DNA from 4 places in the Rhizobium sp. SRI_017 genome. Region 4 is predicted to be linked to each of the others. Evidence: predicted binding sites of a transcription regulator. Region 4 holds the regulator's gene; each other region holds the start of a gene.
The links. The regulator LexA, encoded in region 4, represses DNA repair genes until DNA is damaged. The targets are predictions, from matches to a motif close to TGTTCNNNNTGTGTTCNG.
Positions count from the first base shown of each region.

Region 1 (5,519 bases), on a different contig from region 4:
GACGACGGCGGAGTTGATCAATGCCTTCACGACGCTGCTGGTGACGACCGATCCTCCGGGGCTTGCACCAATTTTCCTCGGTCTGACTGCGGGCATGAATGCCGCCCAGCGCAAGCAGACCGCCATTCGCGGCACGCTCATCGCCTTCTGCATCCTGCTTGTTTTTGCCATCAGCGGCGCGGGCGTGCTGTCAGTGCTCGGAATTTCGCTGCCGGCCTTCCGCATCGCGGGCGGCTTCCTGCTGTTCTTCATCGCTTTCGAGATGGTTTTCGAGAAACGCCAGGAGCGTAAGCTGAAGGTCGGCGAGGTCGCCATAACCAAGGATCACATCCAGAATCTCGCGGTCTTTCCCTTGGCGATCCCGCTGATCACCGGGCCTGGCTCAATTTCGGCCACCATCCTGCTGGCGGGCAATTTCCCGACGGCTTTCCAGCGCGTGCAGCTGATTCTGATCATTGCGGTCGTCTTTGCAATCATCCTGGCAGCCCTGATGGTTGCCGACCGCATCGACCGGCTTCTCGGCCAGACCGGCCGGGCGATCCTCACCCGGCTGCTCGGCGTGCTGCTCTCGGCGCTGGCCGTGCAGTTCGTCATAGATGGCGTTCGGGCAACGATGACGGTCTATACCGGACCCTAATGCGGTCTATGCTGATCGAAGCCGCGCTTGCGGCCGCTTATGAGGTATTTCTCGCCTTTGCGCGGCGCCCGAGCTCAGCCAGGTTATCGGCTCGCTCATTACCGGGATTGCCCGCATGACCTTTGCACCAGACAATGTCGATCCGACGGTACTTCGACAACACGCTGTCGATTGCGATCCAGAGCGCCTGATCGGCTATGGCCCGGCTCCGTGCTTTCGGGTCCGGCCCTTTCTTCCTCCAGCCCCTGCTCCTCCAGACATGCCGCCACTGATTGCAGCCTTTCACGGCATATACGGAATCGGACCAAAGGATTGACGGTTCGCCCGCAGCATTGACGTTGATCCAGGTCGCCGCTTCCAGCAACGCGATCAACTCCATCGCGTTGTTCGACGAGCGCGCGATATGGCCAGATTCGGAAGCGATTTCCACACCATCGCGATAGGCCACGAAAGCCCAGCCACCGGTACAGCTTTCGGGCTCGTAGCAACCATCAGCGTAGACCTGCAGACTGCAGCCGCTCGAAATTCGGCCGGTATCAAGGACGGTCATCGGTTCGAGCGCCGTCGGTGTTCGTCGTCAGGCAATGCATTCCGTGCGGCTCAGAAAGGAATGTCGTCATCCATGTCGCGCGAGAAGGACGGCACGGGGGTCGAGCTGCGGCTGCCCTGGTTCGACGAACGAGCAGGCGCGCTGCTGCGGCCACCGGTATCACCACCATAGTTCTGGTCGTAATCGTCGGAACCGCCCTGGCCGCGGCCGCCGCCCTCGCCACGACCGTCAAGCATGGTCAGGGTCGAATTGAATCCCTGTAAAACCACTTCCGTGGAATAACGCTCGTTGCCGGACTGGTCTTGCCATTTACGCGTCTGCAGCGCGCCCTCAATATAGAGCTTGGCACCCTTCTTCACATATTGCTCGACGACCTTGCAGAGGCCTTCGTTGAAGACCACGACAGTATGCCACTCAGTCTTCTCCTTGCGCTCGCCGGAATTCTTGTCGCGCCACTGTTCCGAAGTTGCAATGCGGAGGTTGGCGATCGGCCGGCCGTCCTGCGTACGCCGGATTTCGGGATCTGCACCCACATTGCCGATGAGAATGACCTTGTTGACACTTCCCGCCATAACTATCTTCCTTGCAACGCGGGATCTTCCCGCAGAAATATCCAGACATCCATAAACGCTTTGCGCCAGCGATGCGCCCTTAGTGGGGCGTCATCCACAGCTAAAGACCGCGATGGATCGGCTGCCAGAAATTTGTTCTTTTTTTGTTCTAGTTTTGGCGGTAGAGTTTGTCAAACGGATTCGCACCGATGCTGACACTTTTTGGCAGACTGACGTTTGCCAATGCCGGTTCGTTTGCGTTAGTTAGAAGCAGGAAAATGGGCCGGCGGAACTGTCACCGGCCAGTGATCAATCCCGTGATCCCCAAGACCGGAATTTCTCGTTCATGAGCGAACTGAAGACTATCTCGATACGCGGCGCGCGCGAGCATAACCTGAAGAATATCGACCTCGACCTGCCCCGCAACAGCCTGATCGTCATGACCGGCCTGTCCGGTTCGGGCAAGTCATCGCTCGCCTTCGACACGATCTATGCCGAGGGCCAGCGTCGCTATGTCGAAAGCCTGTCGGCTTATGCGCGCCAGTTCCTTGAGATGATGCAGAAGCCCGATGTCGACCAGATCGACGGGCTGTCGCCCGCCATCTCGATCGAGCAGAAGACGACATCCAGGAACCCGCGCTCGACGGTGGGCACGGTCACCGAGATCCACGACTATATGCGCCTGCTGTTCGCGCGCGTTGGCGTTCCCTACTCGCCGGCAACGGGGCTGCCGATCGAGAGCCAGACGGTCAGCCAGATGGTCGACAGGGTGCTGGACTATGAAGAAGGTACGCGGCTCTACATTCTTGCGCCGATCGTGCGCGGACGAAAGGGTGAGTACAAAAAGGAACTCGCCGAATTGATGAAGAAGGGGTTCCAGCGCGTCAAGATCGACGGCCAGTTTTACGAGATCGCCGATGCGCCTGCTTTGGACAAGAAGTACAAGCACGATATCGATGTCGTGGTCGACCGCATCGTCGTGCGGCCGGACATGGCCTCGCGGCTTGCGGATTCCTTCGAGACGTCGCTCAAGCTCGCCGATGGCCTCGCAATCGCCGAATTCGCCGACAAGCCTCTGCGGGCGGAAGACACTTCGGAGGGCGGCTCGGCCAACAAATCGCTCAACGAGACGCATGAACGGGTAATGTTCTCGGAAAAATTCGCGTGCCCGGTGTCCGGTTTCACTATTCCTGAGATTGAGCCTCGTCTCTTCTCGTTCAACAATCCATTCGGTGCCTGCCCGAGCTGCGACGGCCTCGGCTCGCAGCAGAAGATCGATGCCGACCTGATCGTGCCGGAAGCGCATCGCACGTTGCGCGATGGCGCCGTCGCGCCCTGGGCCAAGTCGTCCTCGCCCTATTACAACCAGACGCTCGAGGCGCTCGGCAAAGCGTATGGTTTCAAGCTCTCGAACCGCTGGAACGAGCTGACCGAGGAGGCGCAGGACGCCATTCTGAACGGCACCGGCAAGCGCGAAATCACCTTCCATTATGCCGACGGCGCCCGCTCCTACCAGACGACCAAGACGTTCGAAGGTATCGTCCCCAACCTCGAGCGCCGCTGGAAAGAGACCGATTCCGCATGGTCGCGCGAAGAAATCGAGCGCTACATGAGCGCCGCCCCCTGCCCGGCCTGCGCCGGCTACCGGCTGAAGCCGGAATCGCTGGCGGTGAAAATCGACAAGCTACATATCGGGCAAGTCTCGGAAATGTCGATCAAGGTGGCGAATGACTGGTTCATCGCGCTGCCGCAACACCTGAATTCGAAGCAGAACGAGATTGCGATCCGAATCCTCAAGGAAATCCGCGACCGTCTGAAATTCCTCAACGATGTCGGCCTGGACTACCTCTCGCTGTCGCGCAATTCCGGCACGCTATCGGGTGGCGAAAGCCAGCGCATCCGGCTTGCCTCGCAGATCGGCTCCGGCCTGACAGGCGTCCTCTATGTGCTCGACGAGCCGTCGATCGGCCTGCACCAGCGCGACAATGCGCGACTGCTCGATACGCTCAAGCACTTGCGCGACATCGGCAATACCGTGATCGTCGTCGAGCATGACGAGGACGCGATCATGACCGCCGACCACGTCGTCGATATCGGCCCTGCCGCCGGTATTCACGGTGGCCAGATTGTTGCCGAGGGCACACCGTCCGACATCATGAACAACCCGAACTCGCTCACCGGCAAATATCTGTCGGGCGAGCTTTCGGTTTCGGTGCCGTCCGGGCGCCGCAAGCCGAAGAAGGGCAAGGAAATCAAGGTCGTCGGCGCGCGCGGCAACAATCTCAAGGATGTGACGGCGGCGATCCCGCTCGGCGTCTTCACCGCCGTCACCGGCGTGTCGGGCGGCGGCAAGTCCACCTTCCTCATCGAGACGCTTTACAAGTCTGCCGCCCGCCGTGTCATGGGTGCCCGCGAAAACCCGGCCGAGCACGACCGCATAGATGGCTTCGAGCATATAGACAAGGTTATCGACATCGATCAGTCGCCGATCGGCCGTACGCCGCGTTCAAATCCGGCGACCTATACCGGCGCGTTTACCCCGATCCGCGACTGGTTCGCTGGTCTGCCGGACGCCAAGGCGAAAGGTTACGCGCCGGGTCGTTTCTCGTTCAACGTCAAGGGTGGCCGCTGCGAGGCCTGCCAGGGCGACGGCGTCATCAAGATCGAGATGCACTTCCTGCCGGACGTCTATGTCACCTGCGACGTCTGCCACGGCAAACGCTACAACAGAGAAACGCTCGACGTGCATTTCAAGGGCAAGTCGATCTCCGACGTGCTGGATATGACCGTCGAGGAAGGCTGCGACTTCTTTGCCGCCGTGCCGGCCGTGCGCGACAAGCTGACCGCGCTGCGCGAAGTCGGCCTCGGCTATATCAAGGTCGGCCAGCAGGCCAACACGCTTTCGGGCGGTGAGGCTCAGCGCGTCAAGCTGGCCAAGGAGTTGTCAAAGAAATCCACCGGCCGCACGCTCTATATTCTCGACGAGCCGACCACCGGCCTGCATTTCCACGACGTTGTCAAGCTCTTGGAAATGCTTCACGAACTGGTCAACCAGGGCAATTCCGTCGTCGTCATCGAGCACAATCTCGAAGTCATCAAGACCGCCGACTGGATCATCGATTTCGGCCCCGAGGGCGGCGATGGCGGCGGTGAGATCATCGCCGAGGGCACGCCGGAACAAGTGGTCAAGGAGAAGCGCTCCTATACCGGGCAGTTCCTGAAGGAGTTGCTGGAGCGGCGGCCGATGAACAAGGACGCTGCGGAGTAGGGTCAGGTCCGGACATGGCTGGCGAGGATTTCCGCCGTCAGCCCTGTCCCCGCCCGCTGCGCCGCCTCGCCATGATGCCAGACCGCGGCGCAAGCTGCTTCGTAGACGGGATAACCCTGGGCCATCAGCGCGCCGCAGATGCCGGCCAGCACATCGCCTGAGCCTGCCGTGGCGAGCGTAGGCGGTGCATTGGTGTTGATCGCGGCGCGACCGTCGGAACCGGCGATCACGGTATCCGAACCCTTGTAGATGATGGCGGCATTGGCCCGCCTGGCTGCGGCGATGGCCTTATCGACTTTCGAGAGGCCGACATTCTTGGCGATATCGGGAAACAATCGCGCGAACTCGCCTTCATGCGGTGTCAGCACGAGCCGCGGCTCTCCTGAGAAAGCCTCAAACAGTGTTTGCGGATCATCCTTGAAGCTGGTGATGCCATCGGCATCGAGCACCAGTTTACGATCGCCGAGCGCCAGCGCGAAATCCCGTGCCTTCTGGCCGATGCCGAAACCCGGG
Region 1 covers NZ_JBYCZP010000015.1:62,863-68,381, reverse strand. Annotated here, with positions in the region: gene AC2YI2_RS26375 (MarC family protein) at 1-637, shown strand, start outside; gene AC2YI2_RS26370 (ribonuclease H family protein) at 675-1,187, opposite strand; gene AC2YI2_RS26365 (single-stranded DNA-binding protein) at 1,238-1,759, opposite strand; gene uvrA (excinuclease ABC subunit UvrA) at 2,085-5,006, shown strand; gene AC2YI2_RS26355 (NAD(P)H-hydrate dehydratase) at 5,009-5,519, opposite strand, start outside.
Region 1: the regulator LexA is predicted to act here: its motif matches at 1,893-1,910, upstream of uvrA (excinuclease ABC subunit UvrA).

Region 2 (5,519 bases), on a different contig from region 4:
ATCGGCGCGGCGACCGCAGCATCCGGGATATCCATGATCAGCGCCCATTTGACGTTGAGGCCAGTGAGTTCGAACGGATAGACGAGACGGCTGTAGCCTTGACCATTCGCGTTCTCGAGGCCTGGGATCGGCGTCACCTTCCCGTCTGCGATCGCGGCCTTGATTGCTTCCGGCTGGACGCCATCATAGTCCTTGTTGAGCAAGGCTGCATCCGGAGCAACCAGCCACTTGCCATCATGTGAGACGATGAAGACCTTGCCGGTACCGAAGGGCGAGAGCTTGGAGACATTGTCGGCCAGCATGGTCAGCGACACGTCGACGCCAGTGACACCGATGATCTTGCCGTCGACCGTGACGGGATAGGCAATAGAGCTCATCGCAGTCGGCGGAACGATTTCCGAGGCCACATAAGGCTTGGTGATCGCGCCGCCGTTTTCCTTGACCGCCTTGGCATACCACTCGGCCTCATAGTCCTCGCCAAAGGTGCTCAGCGAGATGCCGCCGGTCTTGTCCTTGGTCCAATAGGGCGTAAAGACGCCGTTCTTGTTGCCGGCGACGTCGAGCTTGTCCTTGGACTGTGCCTGCAGTGCGTCAAAGCCCTGCGGCGCCTCGGCGAACCAGCTGCCGAAGGCCATCTTCTGCTGTTCGAGATTGGTCTTGAGAATGTCGATCACGGCCTTGCGGTCGAGAACGCCCTGTTGCTTGCCGTGGGCGATGATGCCCGACATGGTTCGGGCGGCGCTGGCGAGCGCGCTGGTGTCGGTGACGATACCCTGGGCGATCGCCTTGGCCTCGGTCTCGGCCTGCTGGCCGATCAGGGAGCCGACACGATCACGCGTCTGGCTGATGAGAACGAAATTGGTTGCGATCAGCAGAATGGCAATGATCGCACCGGTAACCAGAAGCAGTTTCGGTGCGAGAGACTTCGGAGCGAGCTTCAGCATGATGGCCTCAAGGGAGTGGCGGATAACGCCGCTTCCATCATGGAAACATCATTGCGGGGGCAAATGGCCGGCGATCATCGCGCGGTCCGGGCGGCTGAGACTTGGATAAAGTCAATTGGTTAATGCCGCACAAATGCAAGCTGCGACACTTTGGCAATGTGCAGCTCTGGCCCGGATATCGGCTTATGCCTTGAGGTGTTTTTCGACTTCGGCCTGTATCGGGATCGAAGGCTGCGCGCCGGCCTTGAGGCAGGCGAGTGAGCCGGCAACCGCGGCGCGGCGCAGTGCCACCTCGAATTTGAGGCCCTGATCAAGACCGGCAGCGAGATAGCCGCAAAAGGTGTCGCCAGCGCCAACCGTGTCGATCGGCTCGATGACGAGCCCCTTGGCCTTATGGAGCGCGCCATTGCGAACCGCGACAACGCCTTCCGCGCCGAGGGTCACGATGATCGTCTGTTTCCGTTCCTGGTTGATCTGCATCATCTCGGCTTCACGCGCAGCTGCGTCGAGCCCCGACTTGCCGCAGAACAGCTCGAACTCGGTCTCGTTGGCAATGACGATATCGGCCATCTGTGCGAGGCGCCTGGCATCGGGGGTAATCGGCGCGATGTTGACGACGCTGGTGACGCCCTTCTCGCGCGCCGCTGTCAGCGCCGCCTCGATCGCGGGTGCCGGTATTTCCATCTGCAGCATCAGCGTGTCGCCGCGTTTCATGTCGGAGACGGCCGCCTTGGCATCGTCGACCTTTACCGTGCCATTGGCACCCGCGACAATCGCAATGACATTCTCGCCGTCGGCGCCGACAAAGATCAGCGCGACGCCCGTGGCTGTCGAGGCACTCTTCACCCGGTCGAGATTGACGCCATCGAAGCGCAGATAGGTCAGCGCCGGCACCGCGAATTCGTCCTCGCCGCAGGCACCCGCCATATGCACCGTGGCACCGGCACGGCGTGCCGCAAGTGCCTGATTGGCGCCCTTGCCACCGGGCGCCGTGACGAAATGATCACCGGTGACCGTCTCGCCCGGCTCGGGCAAACGGGTGACGCTGGCGATAAGGTCCATGTTGATGGAACCGAGAACGGTGATCATGGCAGAGCTCTATTGTTTTGATTTCCCCCGTCACTGTTAGGCCCGGTTTCTCAGTCCTCGTCAACCACTCTCAGCTTCAGCTGGCCCGTCCGGCTCTCGACACTCCGTGCAGGCTCGACGGCCGACGTCGCCGCCTCACCGGCTTCGAATTCCATCGCCTCGATCCTCTCGCCGCGCTTGGCGAGCTTGCTGGACGACGTGACGATCTGTTCGACATCCTTCTGGGCCGCTGCGAAGTGGCCCTGCAGCTTCTGGACGCGATCGTCGAGGCGGGTGAGATCCTCCATCAGGCGGATGACCTCGCCCTGGATCAGATGCGCCTGCTCGCGCATGCGCTGGTCGCGGAGAACCGACTGAATGACCTGGATCGACAGCATCAGCAGCGAGGGCGAGACGATGACGATGCGCGCCTTGTGCGCCCGCTGCACCACGCCTTCGAAATTCTCATGAATCTCGGCGAAGATCGATTCCGAGGGCACGAACATGAAGGCGGTGTCCTGGGTCTCGCCGCGGAGCAGGTATTTCTCCGAGATATCCTTGATATGGACCTCGATATCGCGGCGGAACTGCTGGCTGGCTACCTTCGTCCCTTCCGGGCCCGCCTCGCGGATCGCGTTCCAGGCCTCGAGCGGGAACTTGGCGTCGATCACCAGTGACGGCTGGCCGTTCGGCATCCGGATGAGGCAGTCCGGCCGCGAACCGCTGGACAAAGTCGCCTGGAATTCGTAGGCGCCCATCGGCAGGCCATCGGCAACGATGGTCTCCATGCGCGACTGTCCGAAGGCGCCACGTGTCTGCTTGTTGGAGAGGATTGCCTGAAGCCCGACAACGTCCTTGGCCAGAGCCTGGATGTTGTTCTGCGCCGTATCGATGGCGACCAGCCGCTCTTGCAGACGGCGCAGATTCTCGTGGGTCTGGCGCGTCTGCTCGGTCATCGTCTGACCGATCCGGTGCGTCATACCGTCGATACGCTGGTTGATCGACTGGTTGAGTTCGTGCTGCCGCGTGCCGAAAACATCCGCCATTGCGGCGATGCGGCCCTGCATTTCCGTCTGGGCCTTGAGGATCTCGGCCATGCGGAGCTCGGACTCCCTGGCACGTCGTTCGGCATCCTCCTGCTCGGCCCGTCTAGCACGTCCGGATGCGGAGAGCACGAAAAGCACGATGACCAGAAGCAGCCCCAACAGCGCTCCGGCGCCGACGAGAAGCGTGACGAGTGTCACGGGGAACTGACCGATCATGAAGACCGGCGTTTCGGCGGAGATAGAATCCAACATGCCGCAAGCTTATCCGATTCGCTCGCTGCCGCCAGATCAAAACGAGAACGCCCGGCGAGTTGTCCTCAGACGACACAGTATATTTCGGCGATGCGGCGAAGAACTGTCCGCCGACATGACATGCGTCAATTTCTACACGACTATTCGTAATTTTAGATAGCACTACATTAACCATGACTGATCAGAGTTGGAGTGAAACCGAGAAAGCGATTCTCGGGACACACAAAGGCATGAAGAGATGACCGCCCAGGACGACGCGCGCGAAATGCACCGGAAAAGACTGGACTTCCTCGGGCTCGACGACAGCCAGAAGGCGCTGCTCAAGACACTTCAGCCGCTGGTCCGGGAGTCGATCGGCGGCGCTCTCGACACTTTCTACAAGAAAGTGAGATCCACGCCCGAGACCGCACGGTTCTTCCGGGAAGAGGCGCATATAACCGGCGCCAAAGGGAAGCAGGCGAACCATTGGGAAATGATCTCCTCCGGCAAGCTCGACGAGGATTATGTCGCCAGCGTCACGACGATCGGCAAGACCCATGCCCGGATCGGGCTCGAGCCGCGCTGGTATATTGCCGGCTATGCGCTGGTGTTGGAACAGCTGATACACACGACAATGAGCAAGCACTGGCCCAGCATGTTCGGCAAGGGCAAGGCCGAAGGGCTCGCTGCCGAGGTTTCGGTGATCGTCAAGGCCGCCCTGCTCGACATGGATTATGCCATCTCCGTCTATCTCGATGAACTCGCAGGCCAGCGGGAACGGGCGGAAGCCGCCCGCAAGCAGGCGGAAGCCGAGCAGAGCGTGGCGCTCGGCGAACTCGGAAAGGTGCTCGCGCTCCTGTCCGGCGGCGACCTTGAATCCCGCCTGCCGGCCGGGCTGCCTGAGAATTATGCCGGAATGGCCGATCACTACAATTCGGCTGTGGAAACGCTGCGCCAATCGATCTCGATGGTGCGGCTCGCAGCGCAACAGATACTCGGCTCCTCACAGGAGATCAGCGACGCGACAGCGAGTCTCGCCCAGCGCACCGAGCAGCAGGCAGCAAGCATCGAGGAGAGCTCGGCCGCGCTCCACGAGCTCTCGGAGAGCGTGACGGCCACCGCACGCGGCGCACGGAAAGCCGCCAATGTGACCGGAGACGCCCTGTCCGTCGCCCAGTCTTCCGGCGCCGTCGTCTCCGAGGCGGTGGCGGCCATGGGCGCGATCGAACGTTCGTCGACCGAGATCTCGAAGATCATTTCGGTCATCGATGAAATTGCCTTCCAGACCAACCTTCTGGCGCTCAATGCCGGAGTGGAGGCTGCGCGGGCCGGAGAGGCAGGACGCGGCTTTGCGGTCGTCGCGCAGGAGGTCCGCGAACTGGCCCAGCGGTCCGCCAATGCGGCGAAGGAAATCAAGACGATCATCGCCCAGAGTTCCAGCCAGGTTCAGACCGGTGTCGCGCTCGTCAACAAGTCCGGCGAGTCGCTCGGGGATATCGTCGATCGGGTGCACGAACTCGACAGCATCATCCAGGGTATCGCGGCAGCCACCGCGGAACAGTCCTCGGGCCTGACCGAGGTCTCGGCCGCGATCGGCGACATGGATACCATTACACAACAGAATGCCACCATGGTCGATGGAACCTCCCGCCAGATCGCCGATCTGACGAGCGAAGTCGAGCGGCTCACCATCGCGCTCAGGGGCTTCAAGAGCCGCGACCCCGACAGCGACGTTCCCGCGCTTGACCGGAATGACCGCCGCCGGACCGAAGGAAACTGGAAGCGCGCTGGAGCCGCCTGATTTTCCATGACATGGGTGGTGCCGGAATATTGCAAGACCAACCGGCCTGTATTAAGTGACGTGGCATGACGATCAAGCCCCTCATAATCCTGCCCGACCCGGTTCTCCGACAAGTCTCCATGCCCATCGAACAGGTGGACGATGCCGTGCGAAACCTCTCGGCTGATATGCTGGAGACGATGTATGACGCTCCGGGGATCGGCCTGGCAGCGATCCAGGTCGGCATCCCGCGTCGCATGCTGGTGATCGATCTCTCCAAGGAAGACGAGGAGAAGAAGCCGCAGGTCTTCATCAATCCGGAGATCCTGCAATCTTCCGACGAGCGCTCGACCTACGAGGAGGGCTGCCTTTCGATCCCGGACTATTATGCCGAAGTCGAGCGCCCGGCCCGCATCACCGTCAAGCATATCGGCCTCGACGGCAAGGAGC
Region 2 covers NZ_JBYCZP010000022.1:26,907-32,425, forward strand. Annotated here, with positions in the region: gene AC2YI2_RS30735 (methyl-accepting chemotaxis protein) at 1-944, opposite strand, end outside; gene AC2YI2_RS30740 (ribokinase) at 1,128-2,033, opposite strand; gene AC2YI2_RS30745 (DNA recombination protein RmuC) at 2,084-3,274, opposite strand; gene AC2YI2_RS30750 (globin-coupled sensor protein) at 3,549-5,090, shown strand; gene def (peptide deformylase) at 5,156-5,519, shown strand, end outside.
Region 2: the regulator LexA is predicted to act here: its motif matches at 3,343-3,360, upstream of AC2YI2_RS30745 (DNA recombination protein RmuC).

Region 3 (5,519 bases), on a different contig from region 4:
ACGCACGGCCGTCCTGGTCGAGCGCCTTGACGTCCTCGGTGACATCGCGGCGGAACAGCACGCCGAGATTTTCGGCGATCTGATAGGCCAGGCCCTTGGCGATACCTTGCAGGTCCTCGGCACGCGTCAGGTCGTCGAGTGGCTTCAGAACGGTCGCAATATGGTGATTGACGAAGCGCTCGATGCGGGCCTGGACATGGTCGCGCGCATGACCGGAAAGCAACTCGTCGGCCAGAAGCAGGATGCGCGGACGCATGATGTGGTCCGACGCGGTCAGACGCCCGACGGGCTCGCCGAGCCAGCGCACCGTGCCATCGCTCGACAGCGCCAGATCGCCATTGCCGGCGGCGTGAATGCGGGCGGCACGCGCCTCGAATTCCAGCCCCAGCGCCTTGCTCGCTGCGTTCTCGACAGCCTTCAGGTCCTGTCCTTCGGCACCGGCAACCAGCGTAAACCGGAAACCGGAAAGCTGCCCCACATGATGCCCTTCCACGAAGACATCGCCATTCACACTGATTTCCGCTTCAAGCATAGCATTCTCTCTCAGGCGCCTCATGAGCACAGATGTCCTGCGATCAACGAAGCGTTGGGTCAACCGTTCATGCAGCGCGTCCGAGAGGCGATCCTCGATTTCACGCGTTTTTTCCTGCCAGTGTGCCGGATCTGCAAGCCAACCCGGTCGGTTGGACACATAGGTCCAAGTCCTGATTTGCGCAATACGCGCCGACAGCGTGTCGATATCGCCTTCGGTCCGGTCGGCACGCCGGACCTGTTCGGCAACAAAGCTCTCGTCGACGGCCCCGCGGCGGACGATGTCCTTGTAGATCGAGGCCACCATGTCCGAATGCTGCAGCGACGTGATCCGCCGGTAATCTGGCAGCGCGCAAATCTCCCAGAGCTTTTCTACTCTTTCGCGCGTCGAGGCAAGCTCCAAAACGTCAGGATAGCGGGCAAGATGTTCGAGCGCCTGATAGTCGTCGGACGGCAGCGCCTTGGTCAGGCCGAGCTGGCGCGGCGCGGCATCGAGGCTCGCCCGAAGCGCTGATATCGATGAGAAATCCAGCACCTTCGAGCGCCACTGCATCACCTTCACCGGGTCGAATTGGTGGCTTTCGATGCGCCGCACGAGTTCGTCGTCGAAGGGCTGCGTCTGGCCCGTGACACCGAACGTACCGTCGCGCAGATGGCGGCCGGCGCGGCCGGCGATCTGGCCGAGCTCGCCGGAATTGAGGTTGCGATACTGGAAACCGTCATACTTGCGGTCCTGGGCGAAGGCGACATGGTCGACATCGAGATTGAGGCCCATGCCGATCGCATCGGTGGCCACGATATAGTCGACGTCGCCCGCCTGGTAGAGTGCGACCTGGGCATTGCGGGTGCGCGGCGAGAGCGCGCCGATGACAACGGCCGCACCGCCCCGCTGGCGCTTCACCAGTTCGGCGATCGCATAGACCTCGTCCGCCGAGAAGGCGACGATGGCCGAGCGATGCGGCAGACGGGTGATCTTCTTGGAGCCAGCGTAGAAGAGCTGCGACAGACGAGGCCGCTCGACGACATCAATGCCCGGCAAAACCTGGGTGAGGATGGGCTTCATCGTCGCCGCACCGAGCAGCAGCGTCTCTTCGCGACCCCTCAGATGCAGGATGCGATCGGTGAAGACATGGCCGCGCTCGAAATCCGCCGCGAGCTGCACCTCGTCGATGGCGACAAAGGCTGCTTTCGTCTCCTCCGGCATCGCTTCCACAGTGCAGACGGAGAATCGGGCATTGGCGGGGGCAATCTTTTCTTCGCCGGTGATGAGAGCGACATTGGCCGCGCCGACCTTGTCGACCAGCCGGCCATAGACCTCGCGCGCAAGCAGGCGCAAAGGCAGACCGATGACCCCCGAGGAGTGAGCGACCATTCTTTCGATCGCATAATGGGTCTTGCCGGTATTGGTCGGGCCGAGCACCGCGGTAACGCCGCGGCCGCTCAAAGTCAGGGGATCGGATTTCAACAGAGGTCCAGTCCAGTTCATTTCATGCCCGGCCAGATCGTACAGATCGACAGGGGCGCTCATCCATGCATCCGCATTGCTGCAATTGCAAGACGGCGCGAGAAGCGCCGCAGGACGATTGCCTCAGGCAGTGCGTCAACCTCTCGTAAACCATGAAAATCTACCAACTGGCAAGTTTCGGAACAGTTTCGGAACGAATCAGCGACGAATCGCAGACTCGCGATCGTACTTTGTTTGTTCCCCACAAGATGTAGTGGATCACGAAGTGCGCCCTGCAACATGCTGAATCTGCTTGCGGTTTGCCCCATGACCCACCGGAACGGTGGCGTCCTGGTGAATTTTGCAGTCAAACAGCAACTGAGCTTATGGTTAACGAACTGTAAAACCTGCGCTATCGGTGCAGGTCGGCTCCGTAGAGGACACCCTGAACCAAATTGGAACGAATCGCTGACGAATCATGCTGCGTCGCACTTTCCCGCTTCGTTCTATACAACATATAGTGGCGCAGGATTTCGTTAACCATAGGCGCTTCGGAACCTTTTTGGCGCTCCGGAAAAGCCCTTTCGCCCCAGACGCTTGGAACCCGAGGCCATGCTGCAGCGTTAGGTGCGATCAGATTGAAAAAGTGAACGGAACCCGCCCATGCTCGGCACCATCTTGATCATTGTTCTCATTCTTCTCTTGGTCGGCGCGATCCCGAGCTGGGGCCATAGCCGTAGCTGGGGTTACGGGCCCTCCGGCGGTCTCGGTCTCGTGCTCATCATCGTCCTCATTCTCGTCCTGATGGGACGAATCTAGCGCTGAAAAGGATCGAGCCATGAAGAATATCATCATCGCCTCACTACTGATCGCGCCCCTGGCGCTCAGCTCCTGCACCCGCACTGAGCGGAACGTGACGCTCGGCGCAGCGACGGGCGCTGTCGTTGGCGGCGTTGTCACCGGCAGAACTTCCGGCGTCGTGGCCGGCGCGCTTATCGGCGGCGTCACCATGGCCTTTGTCAGCAAGTCGAAGCGAAACGGCTGGTGCGTCTACAAGGACCGCCGCGGCCGTCTGCATGAAGCGCGTTGCCGCTAGCAGTTTCAGCCCTCCTCCCGGTAACTCGCGGCGCCTCGGGCGCCGCTTTTTTTGTGCCTGACCGGAAGGGGAACGAATCACTGACGAATCAGAACCGCAGCGGATTTCCTGATTTGTTCACCGCAACATATTGAGTTTTATTAATTTTTTAACCATACGGCGATTGGTACCATCCCCGAAATGCGACCGGCGCCGAGGCTGTTGCCCCGGCACCGGGTGAATTCAGATCAGCAAGCGTCGATATTACGCCAGATACTGACCGCCATTGGCTGACATCGTCGAGCCGGTGATGAAGCCGGCATCGTCGGAAGCCAGAAAGACGACGCAACGCGCGATTTCCTCGGGCTCGCCGAGGCGGCCGACAGGGATCTGCGGGATGATTCGCTCGTTCAGCACCTTCTCCGGCACGGCGCGCACCATCTCGGTGCCGATATAGCCCGGGCAGATCGCGTTGACGGTGATGCCCTTTGCAGCACCTTCCTGCGCCAAGGCCTTGGTGAAACCGATATCGCCGGCCTTGGCCGCCGAATAGTTCACCTGGCCCATCTGACCCTTCTGGCCGTTGATCGAGGAAATGCTGATGACGCGGCCGAAGGATCGGTCGCGCATGCCGCCCCAGACCTGATGGGTCATGTTGAAGAGGCCGGTCAGATTGGTGTTGATGACTGCGTTCCAGTCGGCCGGCGTCATCTTGTGGAACATGCCGTCACGGGTGATGCCAGCATTGTTGACCAGGACCTCGACCGGTCCGACATCGCCCTCGACCTTGGCGATGCCCTGCTGGCAGGCCTCGTAGCTCGAGACATCCCACTTGTAGGCGGGAATGCCGTGCTCTTTGGAGAAGGCCGCAGCCGCCTCCTCGTTGCCGGCATAATTCACTGCCACCTTGTAGCCGGCATTCTTCAGCGCGATCGCGATCGCCGCACCAATGCCGCGGGTCCCACCCGTCACAAGTGCCACTCTGCCCATGGTCGTTCCCTCCTCCACTTAATTTTCAGGCGCATTCAGACCAACGGAAATCCCCGTTACATCGCTTCAACGCACAGGGCGATGCCCATGCCGCCGCCGATGCAGAGCGTCGCGAGGCCCTTCTTGGCCGAGCGGCGCTTCATTTCGAACAGCAGCGTGTTGAGCACGCGGGCGCCGGATGCGCCGATCGGATGACCGATCGCGATCGCGCCGCCATTGACGTTGACGATTTCGGGGTTCCAGCCGAGATCCTTGTTGACCGCACAGGCCTGGGCCGCGAAGGCCTCGTTGGCTTCAACGAGGTCGAGATCGTTGATCGACCAGCCGGCCTTGGCAAGCGCCTTGCGCGAGGCCGGGATCGGGCCGGTGCCCATGATCTTGGGGTCGACGCCAGCGGTCGCCCAGGAAACGATGCGGGCGAGCGGCGTGATGCCGCGCTTGGACGCATTTTCCTCGGTCATCAAAAGCGTGGCAGCGGCGCCGTCATTAAGACCGGACGCGTTTGCCGCCGTGACCGTGCCCTCTTTGTCGAAGGCGGGACGCAGCTTGGCCATGGCGTCAAGCGTGGCGCCATAACGGATATACTCGTCGGCGTCGACGATCGTGTCGCCCTTGCGGCCCTTGACGGTGAAGGGGATGATTTCGTCCTTGAAGCGACCGGCCACCTGGGCGGCTTCGGCCTTGTTCTGCGATGCGACCGCGAACGTATCCTGCTCCTCGCGGGTCAACTGCCATTGGCGGGCGATATTCTCGGCGGTGTTGCCCATGTGATAGCCGTGGAAGGCGTCGGTGAGGCCATCCTTGATCATCGTGTCGACCATCTTGTAGTCGCCCATCTTCACGCCGGCACGGAGATGCGCGCAATGGGGCGCCATCGACATGGATTCCATGCCGCCGGCGATGATGATGTCGGCATCGCCATTGGCGATCTGCTGCATGCCGAGCGCCACGGCGCGCAGGCCCGAACCGCAGAGCTGATTGATGCCCATCGCAGTGGCCTCGATCGGAATGCCGGCCTTGATCGCGGCCTGGCGCGCCGGGTTCTGGCCTTCGCCGGCCTGCAGCACCTGGCCGAGGATCACCTCGTTGACTTCGGCGGCATCGACGCCCGCCCGGCTTAGCACGCCGTTGATCACGGCAATGCCGAGTTCATGCGCCGGCGTATTGGCAAAAGAACCGTTGAACGAGCCGACTGCGGTACGCCCGGCGCTGGCGATGACGATCGAGGGACTGGACATGGCATTTCCTCCGTTAGGAATTTTGGATGGACAGTGGCAAAGCGCTGGCACACTTGTCAATGCGAGTGAATGTTCACGCCTGATATCGGGGTGGGCGGCGGCACTGGCAAGAGCTCACGCAGTAATACGCTTGCGTCCGAGGTCGCCACGGCCTGGACGTGTTTTTTTCGCACTGCGAATTATTGCGCAAAAAAAATCGCACGAAATCGCCGCATCGCACAAAACGATTGTATTTTCGGGG
Region 3 covers NZ_JBYCZP010000006.1:230,633-236,151, reverse strand. Annotated here, with positions in the region: gene AC2YI2_RS15990 (helicase-related protein) at 1-2,017, opposite strand, end outside; gene AC2YI2_RS15985 (DUF3309 family protein) at 2,639-2,794, shown strand; gene AC2YI2_RS15980 (YMGG-like glycine zipper-containing protein) at 2,814-3,071, shown strand; gene phbB (acetoacetyl-CoA reductase) at 3,315-4,040, opposite strand; gene AC2YI2_RS15970 (acetyl-CoA C-acetyltransferase) at 4,097-5,278, opposite strand.
Region 3: the regulator LexA is predicted to act here: its motif matches at 2,221-2,238, upstream of AC2YI2_RS15990 (helicase-related protein).

Region 4 (5,519 bases):
CCAGCTTGAGCACGGCGATCATCAGAAAAGGCAGGACGAGATAATACTGCATCTCGAGCCCGATCGACCAGTCGGGCAGGGCGGTGCGGAAATTATGCGTCCAGGTCGCGCCGAAGACGAAGCTGACATGCATCAGAATATTCGTCAGCGACTGGTCGAGATAGCGGTCGGCATAGCGCGCCTGTTCCTCGACGCCACCGGGCATGATCGAGGCGGCATCGAGGCGCGCCTGCCAGAGCTCTGGTCCGAAATACAGGGCGACGGCGAGGCAGGCATAGTAGAGCGGCGCTATGCGAAAGAAGCGCCTGACCCAGAAGGTCTTCCAGGTGTCGGGCGCCATCCAGGGCTCGCGGGTCTCCCGTGCCTGGTAATGATAGGTCATCAGGAAGCCGGAGATGATGATGAAGAGCTCGACGGCCATGTCGGGCTCGGCAAGGATCATCAATTTGTAGCCGGTGAGGAACATGGCGTGACCAACCACGACCCAAAGGGAGGCGATGCCACGCAGCCCGTCGAGAAATGCCAGTTGGTGCCTGCTCTCGGCCATGAACTCTCCAGTCGTAAGGCCGGCTCGCTTGCGCGGTTCAGGCCTTGTTGTCGAGGAACCAGCGGTAGACCGCACTGATCCCGTCCTTGAGCTCGATCGAGGGCTTCCAGCCCATGCCCCGCAACTTGTCGGCGCTCATAAGCTTACGTGGTGTGCCGTCAGGCTTGGTCAGATCGTGCTCGATCGTGCCCCTGTAGCCCACGGCGTCACAGACCATCTGCGTCAGCTCAAGTATGGTCACGTCCTCGCCCGAGCCGATGTTCACATGGCCTGGCGCCGAATGGTTCTTCATCAGGTGCACGCAGGCATCGGCGCAATCATCAACGTGGAGAAATTCACGGCGCGGCGTGCCGGTTCCCCAGATGGTGATCGAGGGTGCGCCGGACAGCTTCGCCTCATGCGCCTTGCGGATCAGGGCCGGCATGACATGCGAGGAATTGAGGTCGAAATTATCGCCGGGGCCATAGAGATTGGTCGGCATGCCGGAGATGTAATCCGAACCATGCTGCTTGCGAAAGGCATCACAGAGCTTGATGCCGGCGATCTTGGCGATGGCATACCATTCGTTGGTCGGTTCCAGCAGTCCGGTCAGCAGAGCGTCTTCGGTGATCGGCTGTGGTGCGAACTTCGGGTAGATGCAGGACGAGCCGAGGAACATCAGCTTCTCGACACCCACCCTGTGGGCGCCGTTGATGATGTTGGCCTCGATCATCAGGTTGTCATAGAGGAAGTCCGCCGGATAGGTGTCGTTGGCGAGAATGCCGCCGACCTTGGCGGCTGCCAAGAACACCGCATCCGGCCTGGTCTTCTCGATCCAGGCAGTGGTTTCGGCCTGGTTCCGCAGGTCGGCATCCTGGCGAGAGGCGGTCAGCACCTCGCAGCCTTCGCTGGCCAGCCGCCGGACGATGGCGGACCCCACCATGCCGCGATGGCCGGCCACCCAGACCCGCTTTCCTGTTAGCGAATACATCGGCTCAGGCTTCCTTCATCACCGTGGCGGTCTGCATGACCTTGAGGTCTTCATTGACCATCTCGCGGCAGAGGTCGCGCACCGAGGTCTCGTGCTTCCAGCCAAGCTGCTGGTGAGCCTTGGACGGGTCGCCGATCAGGAGTTCGACTTCGGTCGGGCGGAAATAGCGGGGATCGATCTCGACCACGATCTTGCCGGAAAGCTGGTCGTAGCCTTTCTCCTCGACGCCCTGGCCGCGCCATTCGAGATTGATGCCGACATCTTCGAAAGCCCAGTTGATGAACTGGCGCACTTCCGTGGTCTCGCCGGTCGCGAGCACGTAATCGTCCGGCTTGTCCTGCTGCAGCATAAGCCACATGCCGCGGACATATTCGCGGGCATGGCCCCAGTCGCGCTTGGCGTCGATATTGCCGACATAGAGCTTTTCCTGCTTGCCGAGGCGGATGGCGGCGGCGGCGCGGGTGATCTTGCGGGTGACGAAGGTCTCGCCGCGCAGCGGGCTCTCATGGTTGAACAGGATGCCGTTTGAGGCATGCATGCCATAGGCTTCGCGGTAATTGACCGTGATCCAGTAGGAATAGAGTTTTGCCGCGGCGTAGGGCGAACGCGGATAGAATGGCGTCGTCTCGCGCTGGGGGACTTCCTGCACGAGGCCATAGAGCTCGGAGGTCGAGGCCTGATAGAAGCGGGTCTTCTCTTCCATCTTGAGAATGCGGATCGCTTCCAGCAGGCGCAGCGTGCCGATGCCATCTGCATTTGCCGTGTATTCCGGCGTCTCGAAAGACACGCGCACATGGCTCTGCGCCGCAAGGTTATAGATCTCGTCCGGCTGCGCTTCCTGCACGATGCGGATCAGGTTGGTCGAGTCGGTCATGTCGCCGTAGTGCAGGATGAATCGCTGGTTCTCGACATGCGGATCCTGGTAGATGCTCTCGATGCGGCTCGTGTTGAACGAGGAGGAGCGGCGCTTGATGCCGTGGACGATATAGCCCTTTTCGAGAAGAAGTTCGGCGAGATAGGCGCCATCCTGGCCGGTAATGCCCGTGACGAGCGCAACTTTTCTCTTCTCAGTGCTCAATGACGTCTCCTGTTGAACGCAATCCGTGGGATGTCTCACCCGTTGGCCTTGGCGCTAGTGGCCGATTGGGGCGGCAAAATGTCAGAACCCGGTCGCACGGCAAAGAGGCGATCCGGAAACCGGAACCGCACCGGCGAAAGCTCGAAGACCTTGAAATTTCTGCCCCTGCGGCCTTCCATACCGAAGGTCGCTAAACACTGCAATCGTCCTGTCTTGCAGACAGACGAAAGCCCGTACGCTGCCTGAACGCACGGGCTTCAGAAATGTTCCGTCGACGCGCTTGCGTTATCAGTGGTAGCGGCGGATCAGCCCGACAAGCTTACCCTGGATCTTGACACGATCGGGGCCGAAGATGCGTGTCTCATAGGCAGGGTTCGCGGCTTCGAGGGCGATCGAAGCGCCCTTGCGGCGGAACCGCTTGAGCGTCGCTTCCTCGTCGTCGACGAGTGCCACCACGATGTCACCTGGGCTCGCAATGTTGCCATTGCGGATGATGACCGTATCACCGTCGAGAATGCCGGCCTCGATCATCGAGTCACCCCTGACCTCGAGCGCATAATGATCGCCTGCGCCGATCATGCCCGCAGGCACGGCAATGTCGTGCGTGGTATTCTGAATTGCTGAAATCGGCACACCGGCGGCAATCCGCCCCATGACGGGGATCGACACTGAACCATCGGCATCATCGTTGGCTGACGGTCGGGGTGATGCCGGGGCAGGCGTCTTGCCGAGCGAACCCTCGATGACGCTGGGTGAAAAACCCTTGGTGGGCTTCACGCTCGGCGAATAGGCCTCGGGCAGCTTGATGACCTCGAGCGCACGCGCCCGGTTTGGCAGGCGCCGGATGAAGCCGCGCTCCTCCAGGGCAGTAATCAACCGATGGATGCCGGACTTGGACGCGAGATCGAGCGCATCCTTCATCTCGTCGAAAGATGGCGGAATTCCCGACTCCTTCATCCGCTCGTGAATGAAGAGAAGCAATTCCTGCTGTTTTCTGGTGAGCATCGTCTATCCCCGGGCAGAATCGGTGAAACAAATCTGGAACAAACACTATATGTTCCATGTATGTTCTGCAAGGGTTTAAAATTTGCTTATATCTGCATGGATCAATAAGAATATTTCGCACGCCGAACTACGCGGCGCTCGCGCGCCCCGTAGTTCGGTTTTAGACCTGTCAGATGGCGGTGAAGTCGCTCGCGTCTATCTCAGTCGGCTTGATGCCGATGAGAAGGATGTCACCGCCGACAAAGCCGACAAGCGCGCATTCTTGCCAGACTTCGCGAGCGTGAAATCCAGTCCGTTGCCGCGAAGGTGAAAATGTCCGCACCCTTGCCGCCTGTCAGGGCGTTGGCAGCGCCTCATCATCCCCGTCGCTGAGGTGAAACAATGGGCGGAACCGCCTCAAGGATCGACATATGCCGGCACGATGTCGAGCTTATCGCAGGTCCCTGGCTTGGTCGCCCGCATCCAGCGGGCGGACCGCGTGCCAACGCGAGACTTGCCGATCGCATCTGTGACAGGATCACCAAGGCGGTCGCGGCTCTCGATCCTGTCTTCAGTGGCAAGAATTATGGAATTGGCGCCAGCGTCGACGTCAAGTCGATCACTGGCGCGGCGCAATCCGTCTCCAAACTGGTGTCGGCGGCCGACAAGGCCTGCTACGACGTGAAATCGCGCCGCAAAGGCCAATGGGTCTCGGCCGACGGCGCAGCCGCATAAATCCCCGCCAGTGACTATCTCCGTCCATCGGATGCGATCTGCAGCCGTGGATCGGCACGCAACCGTCGCGCCGCGAAATCGACGAAGGCGCGAAGCCGTGCCGAACTCTCGCGTCCCTCTGCATGGACAATATGGATGGGCACCGGCTCGCGCTCGTAGTCCGTGAGCACCGGAACAAGCTGGCCGGCAGCGATCGGTTCGGCGACCTGATAGGACTGGAAGCGGGAGATGCCCCAGCCGCTCAGCACCGCCTCGATCACAGCATCGTTGGTGTTGCAGATGAAGCGCGTGGAAATCGCAACGCGGATCGAGTCGTCCCGACCAAATCGCCATTCGGATCCGCCGAAAATGCCATCGCGCCCGATAAGTCGATGCTGCGCGAGCTCGTCGGGTACGTGCGGAATGCCCGCACGGTCAAAATAGGCGGGCGATCCGCAGACGACCTGCCGGATCGCGCCGACCCGCTGGGTGGTCAGCGCAGACGACGGCAGATGCGCAATGCGAACCGCGACATTGATACCTTCCTCGACAAGATGCGTGACCCGGTCAAGCAACAAGAAACGGACCTGCATCGCAGGATATTTGTCGAGGAAATCGAGAAGGATCGGAAGAACATAAAGCCGGCCGAACAATACCGGCGCGGTGATCGTGAGTGCTCCCGCCGGCGCTGCAAAACTGCCTGCAGCATTGGCTTCGGCTTCGGCGATTTCGGACAGGATGCGGCGACAATCCGCGAGATAGCGTTCGCCGGCATGTGTCAGCTTGACCGATCGCGTCGTCCGGACCAGGAGCTTCGCTCCGATGTCGCGCTCGAGCCCCGCGACCGCGCGCGTGACCACAGAGGGCGAGAGATTGAGCTTTCGCGCCGCGCCGGCGAAGCCGCTGCGATCGGCGACCTCACCGAAGATGCGCATAGCCTCGAGCCGATTCATCGAATGCCCATTATTGCCAATTCAGCAATAATCTAGAGCATTCTATGAGGATTATCAATTCCAGAACATCGCCCATATTCGGTATGTAATCTGGAGATTGATCATGAAGCTCTATTCTTTCCGCCTGTCTGGCCATTCGCATCGTGTCAGGCTGTTCCTGTCTCTGGTCGGTGCCGACTACGAAGAGATTGAAGTCAATCTCGCCGCCGGCGCGCACAAGCGCCCGGAGTTCCTCGAACTCAATGCCTTTGGGCAAGTGCCGGTGCTCGATGA
Region 4 covers NZ_JBYCZP010000004.1:231,681-237,199, forward strand. Annotated here, with positions in the region: gene AC2YI2_RS11305 (acyltransferase family protein) at 1-547, opposite strand, end outside; gene fcl (GDP-L-fucose synthase) at 585-1,517, opposite strand; gene gmd (GDP-mannose 4,6-dehydratase) at 1,522-2,595, opposite strand; gene lexA (transcriptional repressor LexA) at 2,884-3,600, opposite strand; gene AC2YI2_RS11325 (hypothetical protein) at 3,982-4,314, shown strand; gene AC2YI2_RS11330 (LysR family transcriptional regulator) at 4,329-5,246, opposite strand; gene AC2YI2_RS11335 (glutathione S-transferase family protein) at 5,350-5,519, shown strand, end outside.